2 linked regions of the Bremerella sp. P1 genome follow. Each later gene encodes a partner of the first gene's protein in a complex. Links are inferred from orthologs where the notes say so. Each region holds a gene or a part of one and is shown on either strand. Other genes may lie near its edges.

The links.
Region 2: the proteins of smc (region 1) and PSR63_RS09935 are in contact, whole or in part, in a crystal structure (PDB 3ZGX), measured with the Bacillus subtilis proteins. The link is inferred for Bremerella sp. P1 from one-to-one orthologs.

The regions. Positions count from the first base shown.
Region 1 is NZ_CP118164.1:6,836,796-6,843,480, forward strand. Bases 1,576-5,733 are described here. They hold smc (chromosome segregation protein SMC), read right to left. Parts: upstream 5,379-5,733; coding sequence 1,776-5,378; downstream 1,576-1,775. Other genes in these bases: PSR63_RS27665 (hypothetical protein), read left to right, coding at 1,576-1,771; PSR63_RS27675 (flagellar basal body P-ring protein FlgI), read right to left, coding at 5,439-5,733. Outside these bases: PSR63_RS27660 (hypothetical protein), read left to right, coding at 113-1,060; more of PSR63_RS27665, read left to right, coding at 1,235-1,575; more of PSR63_RS27675, read right to left, coding at 5,734-6,685. UniProt on the Bacillus subtilis protein: Required for chromosome condensation and partitioning.
Region 2 is NZ_CP118164.1:2,412,601-2,417,962, forward strand. The notes cover bases 1,243-4,077. They hold PSR63_RS09935 (segregation and condensation protein A), read left to right. Parts: upstream 1,243-2,186; coding sequence 2,187-2,969; downstream 2,970-4,077. Other genes in these bases: PSR63_RS09930 (hypothetical protein), read left to right, coding at 1,243-2,042; PSR63_RS09940 (MBL fold metallo-hydrolase), read left to right, coding at 3,130-3,969; hemW (radical SAM family heme chaperone HemW), read left to right, coding at 3,966-4,077. Outside these bases: more of PSR63_RS09930, read left to right, coding at 1-1,242; more of hemW, read left to right, coding at 4,078-5,111. UniProt on the Bacillus subtilis protein: Participates in chromosomal partition during cell division. May act via the formation of a condensin-like complex containing Smc and ScpB that pull DNA away from mid-cell into both cell halves.

The DNA.
Region 1 (6,685 bases):
ATTCGCATACGCGGTAGGTGTCGCAACCGCTGGCGTAAGAATTGTTGCGATGCCATCGGCAGCCCTTTAGATTGTAGCTCTGCCGCTTCCTCTTTCTGGATAACCTGCATCGATGGATGCCCCACACACCGATCCTTCTCCAACACCAGAACCTGCTCCGCTTTGCCCGTCGGTGGGTCTGATCGTTGTCTCGGTGATCGTCCTGCTGATCGGTGCCGCTATCATCAGCGTCGCCATGGCAGGACTTGAACTTCTTTGGCCGAGTGCGCTCAGCTACACCATGCTACTGATGTTGGGAATCGGACTAGCGACCATGCTCGGGCAATACTTCGGTACGTTTCGCAATAGTCCCCACGGAGCACGTTTCGCCACGATCGGAAGTCTCGGAGGCCCGGCGGTTCTTTACGTTGCGTTGTTAATCCTCCGTGTCTACTCAGTCGATTGGACTCGCCCCGATGCCTCGGTAACTTCGCCCGAGGAACACCTGTTGATCTGGCCAAGCATTGCGATCGCCTCGCTCACGTGTGGTTGGTTCAACGGCCGGTGGGCATGGAAACTTGCGAAGCATGCCGGAAACGAACCTCCGCGATTGCTCACGATCTCGCTTCGAGAGATCATGGTCTTTTGTGCCGTTGTGGGGCTCCTGATGATCCCGGCCAGCTATCGTGCCAGCGTCAATCCGTCCCTTTATCGAGCAAACGTTTCCGTGCCGGATGCGCCGATTGCCGTTCCCCCAGGGGCTCAGGCCATTGAGTACGAACGCCAGCGAGACGGGCGGATACTGGTCAGCTACAAGATCGACGAAGCGGCCTTCCACCAATGGATTACCAGCGAGGACTCGGACGTTCATCACTATGGCGGCCTCTGGGAAGAAATTGCCAGTCCACTCAACGTACACCGGCCAGACCCCAGTCGCATTCCGTTGCCGATCTCAGAAGGCAATCATCAAGTTAACAAGGGACTTGCCGTGTATTGGAAGACCGAGACGCTGCATCACACCATCACCTATGATCGTGATACCGAGACGGCGTTCTACCAAGAACTGGCGATCTCGGAATAGCTTCATGCCTTGAGTCCCCATACAACATCACGTTAAAAGAAGTTTTCTTACGAATGCTTGCCATTGGCTGGATATCTGGGATCGCCTCCTACTTTGTCCGGCTGGGGTGGAATTACGTCTTGCTTTTTTGATTCATCGCTACCACGGTCCGCTTTCTTAAAGAAAGCAAACGTCATGAATACCCCGCAACCTTCGCCAGACCATGCCGAGCTTGCCGTGACCGGCATGGGGATCAGTTTGCTGGTCGCGATGATCTCGGGGCCGTTGGCCATCTTTGCTCCTTGGCGAACGGCGTTCCTAGCAAGCTGTATTGCGATGTTTGTATTTCTATGGGCCGTAACAATGTTGATCGCCCAGTATATGGCCAGCATCAGGCGGGATGTGTTCGCCTCGAAGATCATTTGCCTGCAATGGGGCAGCCTTGCGACCTGCGCGTCGATCGCTTTGATGTGGTATGCCGGCCGAACGATCTCACGGCATGGTCTGGACGTGTCCGAGTTAGGCTTCACGTCGATCGGGCTTGTCGCTCTGGTTATTGCCACCCTCATCTTCACGGTGGGCAACTGGCGATGGCGTCAGCGGCTTCTGGAAGCCAGTAAGCAAGGCATGACAACAACTCCCTGGAGCCAGCTAACCATCGTCGACATCATGGCCGCGACTTTGGTAACGGCGATCGTCTTAGGGACGTTTAGCTTTCTGTTTCGGCAGTAGCTGTTTACGCCACCGAGATATCCCCGTCGCCCGTCTCGTGTACGTCGTCGAACCGTACGCTCACGCGTTTCGAGATGCCGGACTCTTGCATCGTCACGCCGTGCAGGGTCGTGGCGGCGGCCATGGTGGCTTTGGAGTGGCTCACGATCACGAAGCGGGTCCAATCCAGAAAGCCATTCAATACGTCCACAAAACGGCCGATATTGGCTTCGTCAAGCGGGCCGTCCACTTCGTCCAGAATACAGAACGGGCTGGGGCGGAACTGGAAGATGGCCAGCAGGAGCGTGACGGCAGTCAAAGCACGTTCGCCACCGGATAGCAGCGAGATGTTGAGCGAGCTTTTGCCCGGCGGGGTGGCGATGACATCGATGCCCGCTTCCAGGATATCGACCCCTTCTTCGATGATGATATCGGCCGAACCGCCACCGAACACGCGGCGGAACATCACCTGGAAATTGCTGCGAACTGTTTCCAGCGTTTCCTCGAACAGGCGGCGGCTGTCGACGTTGATCTTGTTGATGATCTTTTCGAGCGACTCTTTCGCTTCGGTCAGGTCCTTCAGCTGGCCATCAAGCTGCTCGAAGCGAGCCTGGAATTCGTCCAGTTCCTTCAAGGCCTCCATGTTGACCGAGCCGATATTGCTGATCTTCCGCCGCAGGTCGGCGATTTCTTCATCGATCGCGGCCCGGTCGCCAGGCAGTTCGATCTCTTCGGTATCGAGCTCGACTTCGGAGATCTCGATCTGATAGTCGTCTCGTAGGCGACGCTCCAACGTGCTGCGTTCGTGCCGCAGGTCGGTGAAGGCCAGCTCCTTGCGGTGAAGCTGATCGTCAGCCGTTCGCTGCTTCTGTCGAGCCTCGACCAGCTTGGCGGTATGTTCGGCTTTCGCTTTTTCCAAATCCTTGCGAGCGCCACGTTCGGTCGCCAGCAATTCCTGCGACTCGGTCAGTTGCAGCATCGCCGAGGCGTACTCGCTAGTGGCCCGCAGGATCTCCAGCTGCTGGCTTTCGAGCTTGGCTCGATTCTGGGCGATTGCCGTGTGAATCTCTTGGATCGACGCTTTGCGTTCATCAAGGTTGGCCTGTAGCCGCTCGCTGCTGGCCTGGTGGGCTTCGACCTGCTGCTCGGCGCGGGCGAGTTCCACCTTCAGACCGGTGATCTGGCCACGGCTATCGCTGAGGCTCGCTTCGAGTTCGCCCAAGACCTGCGTCAGGCCTTCGCTGTCTTGCTCCAGCTGGGTGATCGTTTCCCGGGTCGAAGTAAGCTCTTGCTCTTTCTCTGCCAGCTGCTTTTGGTCGTTCTCGATGCGAGTCGTGATCGTTTCGCGCTGCTCGATCCGCTTGGAAAGCTCGGAGTCGGCGTCGGTGATGCGTGACTCAAGCCGCTGCTTCACCAGGCGATGCTCGGTAAGCACCGACGAGGCTTCTTGCTGTTGGCCAACCAGTTCTTCCAGGGCCTGCTTTTGCTGGGCAACGGAAGCTTGAATTTCTTCCAGGATCGCTTGTTTCTTTTCGAGAGCCTGCTGAAGCTTCTCGACTTCATTTCGCAGTGCCCGCAGCTCACTACGCCGCGAGATGATACCACCGACGTTGGTCGTCGGGCCGGCATAGACGCGGCCATCCGCTTCCAGCATCTCACCGTCGCGGGTGATGAAGCGGAGCGGCTGCTTGTAACGTTTCTTCAGTTCCAACGCACTGCGGGCATTGTCGACAAACCAGATACCACCTAGCAGGAAGCGTGCAACCGGCAGGAAATCGTCTTCGGCTTCAACAAAATCAAGGGCATTGCCCAACACTCCGGGTTCGTGCCGCAGTCCGGACGGCTCGTCATCCTCTCGATTGGGTAACGACTCCATGTCGAGCAGACCGACGCGACCCGGGAAAATCACTTCTCGCTCCAACACTTGCTGCAGCAGCTCGCCGTTTTCCAAGATCACCAGCTGAGCCGAATCCCCCAAGGCGATTTCGATCAGCCGAGCGTATTCGACATCAACACGAACCACATCAGCGACCAGGCCGATCACCGATTGAAACAGCGGAAGCCGTTCGACGCGTGCCCGGGAAAGGATTTCCTTGACGCCGGAGTTCACCCCTTCGCTGGTGCGTTCCAGTTCATCAAGCACCGAAGCTCGTTCCGCGGCGACCGCTCGGCGGCGAGACAGGGCATCCAGGTCCGCCTGAATATCGGCTGCTTCCTGCTCCTGCTTTCGCAATGCTCCCTTGGCGTCGGTCACATCGGCCTGGGCGGTCGACAGATGCTCGACCAGGCCGCCTTCATCCTCGGTCAGCTGTTCGAGCTCACTACGATGCTCATCCAGGCGGGTCTCGTCGCGCTCGATGTTCGTCTCGATCGCTTCCAGTTGGTTCTGGTCGCTTTCGATGCGGGCCTTCACCGCACCCAGGGCATTGTCGAGCGTCGAGACATGCCGCAGCAGTTCCAGATGCTGCTGACGGTTGGCTTCGCCTTGCTCGCGTTTGGCTTCGATCTCTGCTTGCACTTCCTGGGTGGCCGCTTCCACGCTTTCCAGGTCGGCCGAGACGACGTCGCGCTGCGTCTTCGCTTTCGAGAGATCGTGCTGCGCCTCGGCCAGATCGGCAGTCAGTGTTCGCAGCGAACCGAAGTTCCGAACCAGGCTGACCGATAGCGATGTCGACTCCTGTTCCAGGTCGGTAAGTAGCCGGTACTGCATGCCGGACGAAGAGTGCAGGGTGGCCAGACGCTGGGCCAGCTTGGCGTGCTGCTCTTCCTTCTGCGAAAGCACCGACTGCAGCTCGAATAGCTTGGCTTCCGCTCCTTCAAGGCCGGCCTCCGCGTTGGTGATTACTTCCTGGGCGTTGGCCTGATCCTTGCGCAGCTCTTCCAGCTCGCTGGAATACTGCTCGACGCGAACCGATAGGCTGTTCCAGTCTTCCATCCCCACGACGGTGCGTAGCAGCTGGAGACGCTCGGTGTATTCGCGGTACTTCTGGGCCTTGCCGGCCTGGGCTTTGATGCTGCGATAGCGAGAGCCGACTTCCTCGACGATATCGGACAGCCGCACCAGGTTCTGGTCGACCCGGTCGAGCCGTCGCTGTGTTTCCAGCTTCTTGGCCTTGAAGCGGCTGATGCCGGCGGCCTCTTCGAACACGGCTCGGCGGTCGCGGGGCGAGGCCTGAAGCAGCGTATCGACTTTGCCCTGTTCAATAATACTGTAGGCGTCGGTACCGATACCCGTGCCACGGCACAGGTCTTTCACATCGCGCAGACGACACGGATGCCGATTGATGAGATATTCGCCTTCGCCACTACGAAACACACGCCGCGTGACGTGAACTTCCGGGGCGTCGATCGGCAGGGTGCCTTCGGCGTTATCAAAGATGATGGTCGCCTCGGCGGCGTTCATCGGCTTGCGGCCATGGGCGCTGGAGCCTTTGAAGATGACGTCGGCCATCTCCTTACCACGCAGGCTCTTGGCACTCTGTTCCCCCAAGACCCACTTGATCGCGTCGACGATATTCGACTTGCCGGAACCGTTCGGGCCGACCACGACCGTAATTCCCTCCGGGAATTCCAGGCGAGTCTTGTCGGCAAAACTCTTAAAGCCGTGAAGCTCTAAGGCCTTCAGCATATTCGGCTCCGACGGGGGGGCGGATTAAAAGGACGCAATGGATAAACACTCCAGAGTCCTCTAATCGAACGTCGGGATCAAGGTGTCATCCCCTTCCGCGTAGGTGGTTACCTCGGAAGACTCTTCGGTTTTGGCAGAATCTGACGACTGGGAGAAGTTATCCGTGAAGTTTTCCTGCGAAGGAGACTCCTCGGTGACCAACTCTTCCGAGCGGACGTAGCTGCGATCGGGTCGCGGCATCGCGTTCACCTCGACACGAGCAGTCAGGTAACCTTCGTTTCGCAGAGCGAAGACGTTTCGGACGATCTCGCCATAGCCACACTCGATTTCGGTGAGGGCCTTGATGATTTCCTTCAGGTCGCTCGAGCACTCCTTCTCTAGCTCGCCGCCGCCAGCTTCAAACCGCGTGACCTTGATCTTGCGATGCCCAGAAGAGCGGATCGTGAGACCATTTTGCCCCACGAAGGCCACATCGCCGGTCAGGCGAACGTCGGTTCCGAAGACTACGATTTCAGGACGATCCTTTAAGCGGAAGTGAATCATCGGCGACGAAGCCGAGCGGACGTGATGCAGTTGAACGTGATTGTCCAGCAGTTCGCCAGCGATCGAAGGAAGCTGGTTCGATCGCTTCTTCAGCTGATCGAACGCCCCGTAGCGGGCCTCGGCACTTTCCTCGTGCAGCAGACCTTCCAGGCTGTCGATCACGTCTAGGTCGTCAAACGAACCGAGCGATTGCAGGGCACGGAAGCGGAAACCATTGTTCGTGCGGGCCGCTTCGGTCAGCGGCTCGACACATGCTGGATCGTTCAAGTAAGCCAACGCTTCGGCGGAGCAGAAGCGAACCAGTTCGTTCTTGGAATCGAGTCCCTTTTTCAGCGAAGGAATCGCTTCTTTGCCGATCGCTTCCAGCTTCAGAGCACCTGCCTGAGCGGTCGACTCGACCAGCAATTCGGCTTCGCACTCGGCCAGGTATCGACGTCGGAACTCGGTCGATCGAGAAAGCGGGATAAAGCGAATCACACGCATGTAACGCGAGATGCTCTCTTTGTAGCGTGGGTGGACGTCCAGCGAGATGAACTTGTCGGTCATCGGCGTGGCGACCCCTTGCTTGGTCCCTTCGCGGTACATGTGGAAGCGACCGTTGATTGCGGCTCCGATTGCGGCACTCGCGGCGATCGAGACTTCGCCTTCGATCAAGCCTAAGCCGAGCGGGCGTTCTTCGAGCATCACCGCACCACCCAGAATGTGGCCGCGACGCATGTTTGACTTGCTATTGTTGCCTTCGATCACGCTGTCGAGAACAACCG
Region 2 (5,362 bases), 4.4 Mb from region 1 along the record:
ATTTCCAAGAAGCCAACGCAGGTATCTTTAGCCAGGTGCCGGGATGGTTCTCGAAGCAAGCCAAGAAGGGACAGTTCGACGAAGAACTCGACGCGTTGTTCCAAGGAGAAGAGCCGAGCGAAGAGGATGACATCTTCCAGGCCGCCTACGAAGACGTCACCTTCACCGATAGCACCGACGACGGAAACGAAGGTGCGATCTTTGAAGGGGGGTCGAGTTCGACCGAATCGAGCGAAGAACTGCAAGTCGAATCACGCCGCGTCAACATGCACATCTCGTTTCTGAGTTGTGTGGCCCAACAATGGCAGATGGCTGCGTTCCAGGCCCTACGCACCCAAGGTGAGCCAGTCGTCGTCGAGAAACTGCTGCAGTGGCGAGAGCAGGCGATTACCAACTATCGCGAACTGCTGGAACTGCTATTGGTCGTGAACCAACATCAGCTGAGCGATATCAGCGGCGACCACCAGGAGATGGTCGAGTACGATCGACAACGTGCCGTGAAAGAGTTCATGCTCGAACGAATCATCATGACGACGGTGAGTACGGCCTCGGCGGCTCGCATCCTCTCGTCGGTCGTGGCCGCGGTTGCTCCGGAGCACAAGCAATCGCTGGAGAATCTCGAAAAGGAAATCGGTGCCGAACAGACGCTGGCAGTCGATCTGCTGGCTGCGATCCTGGCAGGCGATACCGAGGCCGTGCAGAAGCACTTCCCACCGATGCTCAATACGCTGAAAGACAAGCCACTGCTATACGTGCCGATCTCGAAGCGGGGTGGGCCACTGCGAATTGTCTCGACTCGCGTTCGCCAATCGACCATTCGTGAACTGCTGCACTGGCTACCGCGCATCGGACAGTACGACTTCTCGCGTCAAATGCTCGACACGGCGCGGAAGATGGAAAACGACAACCCGATCGGTCCTGGCGCAATCACCGAGTTCGACGCTCTGTTTGAAACAGGCTTCCTGGCAATCATCGATGCAGTTGTAGCTTCGTCCGAAAGCTGGGAAGTTGCCAAAGAGGGAGCATCGGAACTCGACAACGCCCTGGTCGAGTGCCTGGAGCATGTCACCCAGAACCTGTTAATCGTGTGGCTCAATCACAGCCGGACGCTCCGTTTGTCGGCGGTCGAGAAGTTTTCTGACCCAGGTCAATGGAAGCTTGTTCAAGCTTTTATTCAGCGGTACGGGGCCGACCTGTTCACCCAACACTTCTTCAATCGCGGCAATATCCGTAGCATTCTGCATGGTGGCGTAGAAACCTGGATCGAGAAGGTTCGCCAGCAGTGGCCCGAAGAAGACTGGCCCCTGTTCATTCAGGCCATGGGAACGAATATCAATCGGACCGAATCGATTGCCTGCTTCAGCATGGTACTGGAAGCGGTGTTGGAGAACTTCGCCGAGTACCGCGATTACAACAGCACGACCACGCAAAGTGACCGGGGCGAGTACCTCTACATGTTCCTCGACTTCCTGCGACTTCGTACCGCGTACGATCGGGTCTCGTGGAACCTTAAGCCGATCGTCATGACGCACGAGGTGCTTGTCCGAACCGGGCACTCAGAAGCAGCCCAGATGTGGCGCAAGGCCTTGGCCGATCGCATCGAAGACGAAGCCGACAAATACGTACAGAAGCTGCGTAACCTACAACGCGAATACGCCATGCAGATGCCCACCGTAGCCGACCGCATCAAGGAGCGTTTCGTCAGACCGCTGGCCGTCGACCGCATCTGCTCGCTGGTCGAACAATCGATGACCAACATGGGAAGTGAAGAGGCCAACACGGCCTTCAAACTCCTGTACGATGAGGCGGAAGCCTTGGTCGAAGAGCCCAGCGGCGTGGGGCTCGATATTCCGGCATGGCTCAAGGCCCTGGACGAGGAAGTAACGAAAGTCGAACTCGAAGCTAGCTTCTCGACCGAAAACGAAGCCTGGCAACCTGGTGAAGCGATTCCGCTCAGGAAGCTTTCTCTGGAAGAAGTTCACGACCAAATCGACAGCTGGACGACCCATTTCCCTTCCGGTGGAGACGACGAAGAGGAATAATGAGTCAGTTAGTAGTTTTCAGTGTTCAGTTTTCAGCAAAATCCTTTCTACTGAATACTTCGCATTGAAGACTTGCACTGCATCGCCGCTCTGAGAATTCAGGATGTCGGCAATCCGAGCCATCGTCGAAACAGGTACCAAGCAATGAACTTTCGAGTTGAAATCCCCATCTACCGTGGGCCGCTCGATCTTTTGCTGTACCTGGTGCGTAAGCACGAACTCGATATCGTCGATATTCCCATTGCTCAGGTAACCCAGCAGTACCTGGCCTATCTGGAAATCCTCAAGGCGATGGACGTCAACAGTGTGGCCGACTTCCTGGAGATGGCCAGCACGTTGATCGAGATCAAATCGAAATTGGTCCTGCCGCAAGTCGAGGACGCCGACGAAGATGCCATCGACGATCCGCGCGAGCAGCTCGTTGAACGCCTGTTGGAATATAAGCGATTCAAAGACGCCGCCAGCTTGTTAGAAGATCAAGGTCGCAACTGGCAGCGACGATTCACGCGCATCGCCGATGACCTGCCTCCGCGGAAGGTCGATGTGGCCGATCAGCCGATCAACGAAGTCGAGCTGTGGGACCTGGTCAGCGCGCTCAATCGTCTCCTGAAAGACAGTAAGGCTCAACAGCCAACCAATATCGTTTATGACGACACCCCGATCCGCGTGCACATGAAAGCAGTGCACGAGCGGATTGTTCACGAAGGAAAGGTCCGCTTTCACACCCTTTTTCCACCAGATGCCGCCAAGAGCCGCATCATTGGTATCTTCCTCGCCCTGCTGGAATTGATCCGCCACTATAATACGCTGGCACATCAGGACGAGGGAGAAAGCGAAATCTGGCTTACCGCCGGCGAAGGATTCTCGGCCGAAGTTCATTTTGAAGATGTCGATGAATACGAACCAGGAAAAGCAGCTGCCGAGTGAACCTGAGTTGGCAGATGACCGTCCTTTCCTTCCTCGACTAACCACACCCTGATAGAGCGCGATCGGCATTCACGTCGATTCGACGCCCGGTCAAACTCACTCTGCCCTGCAAGAGGACGCAGAGGGCCCCAAAGAGATACGCAACTAGACTTTCACAATTATGCTCGACAACGCACCGCTGCGAAAACTTGAATTCAACGGACTGACCATCGAGGGCTATTCCCGCGCGGCTGTTCAAACCTACTGGCGCATTCCGGAAATGAAGCTCGGCTTCGACCTGGGACTGCAGCCGTGGGACTTTATGGGCACGGCAACCTGGTTTGTTTCTCATGCCCACCTCGACCATATTGCCGCGCTGCCGGTATATGTTTCCCGCCGCCGGCTGATGAAAATGCCCCCGCCGGTAATCTACATGCCCGAAGTCGCGGTCGGCCCTGCCCTGCAGGTCCTCAAGGCGTTTAGCCGATTGGATCGCGGGAAGATGCCATGCACGATTAATCCGGTTCTGCCGGGCGCGGAAATCGAACTCTCCCGCGAACTGATCGTCAACGCCTACGAAACCAAGCACACCGTTCCGTCGGTTGGCTATGTTGTTTCGCAGCGACGCCGGAAACTGAAACCGGAGTACCAAAACCTTCCGGGGGATCAAATCCGTGACCTGCGACTTGGTGGTACCGAGGTCACCGAAGAGCATCGTCATCCGCTGCTGGCCTATCTAGGCGACAGCCGTGCCGAAGCGATGGACAACAATCCGCAGTTTTACGAAGCCGATATCTTGATCATGGAGATGACGTTCGTCTCGCCGGAGCATCGCAAGGAAAAGATCCACAAGATGGGTCACATTCACTTGGATGACGTGGTGGCGCGGCAAGATCGTTTTCAGAACAAGAAGATCATCGCCTCACATTTCAGTACGCGATACAACAATCGTCAGATCCAAGAGCACGTCAAAGCCAAGCTGCCGGAAATGCTCGACGGTCGGCTGCACTTGTGGTTATGAGCGACTCTCACGGTACGACCGATTCTCCCCGCAGTGCGTACATTCATGTTCCTTTCTGTACGCATCGCTGCGGATACTGCAATTTTACGGTCATCGCCGGTCGCGACGACCTGACCGGTGCCTACCTGGAAGCGATCGAGAAGGAACTGGCGCAGCTTGGCCAGCCGCAGGAAGTCGACACGCTATTTCTCGGCGGCGGCACGCCAACGCATCTTTCGCCCCCAGAGCTTGAGCAACTTCTTTCGCTGGCAACCACTTGGTTCCCCCTGGCCCCAGGTGCCGAGCTAAGCGTGGAAGCCAACCCCATCGACATCACGCCTGAGAAAGCCGAAGTGCTTGAGTCCGCTGGGGTCAATCGCGTTAGCCTGGGCGTGCAGTCGTTTCGTAGTGACAAACTGAAATTGCTTGAACGTGACCACGACCGAGCCCAGGTAGAAGCCGCTGCCGAGCTGCTATTACCTCGTATTCCCAACCTAAGCTTCGACCTCATCTTTGCCGCCCCAGGAGAAACACTTGCCCAATGGGAAGACGATCTTCAGTCGGCCATTGAGCTGGGCCCGACTCATATTTCCACCTATGGCCTGACCTTTGAAAAGGGAACGACCTTCTGGAATCGACTGCATCACGACCAGCTCCATGAAGTCGACGAGGAGTTGCAGCGCGAGATGTACCTGGCTGGCATAGCCTGTCTTACCGAGGCAGGCTTTCAACACTACGAGGTCTCGAACTTTTCTCTCCCGAATTACGAAAGCCGCCACAACATGCAGTACTGGCTGGGCAAGCGTTACTTCGCCGCCGGCCCTGGGGCTTCACGTCACGTGGGAATGATTCGTGAAACCAATCACCGGAGCACGACCGCTTACATCCGCAGGATGCAACAAGGCAGCTCTCCAGTGGCAGAACACGAAAAGCTCACATTGCAAATGAAAGCCAGGGAACAACTCGTATTTGGACTGCGGATGCTTGGCGGCATCCATATTCCCACCTTTCAGAAGGATACGGGCATGACTCCATGGGAGTTGTGTGGGACAGAAATTGACCAGTTCCTGCAATTAGAACTACTAAACTATAGTTATGAGCGCTTACGATTAACGCGTGAAGGGCTACTACTTGCTGATACCATTTGCGTCGAATTGCTTTGAGCCAAGAACGCGCTAAACCACTAGCGTTCACCACTCTACAAGGTGCTGCGAGGCCCATTCTGCCGTAGGCAAACCATAAGCCTACTAGGCTTTCCGGGACAAAATGTTCTTGCTCTGTGATATTTTGTTCTTTGTACCGAACTACTAATCATGTAGAGTGGAGGTGTGTGAAACGAAAAGATTTTCGCAACTTCACGCAAAACTCTTTCTGCCAACCATGGTTCAACCAGAATAGCTCTCGACGAAAGATA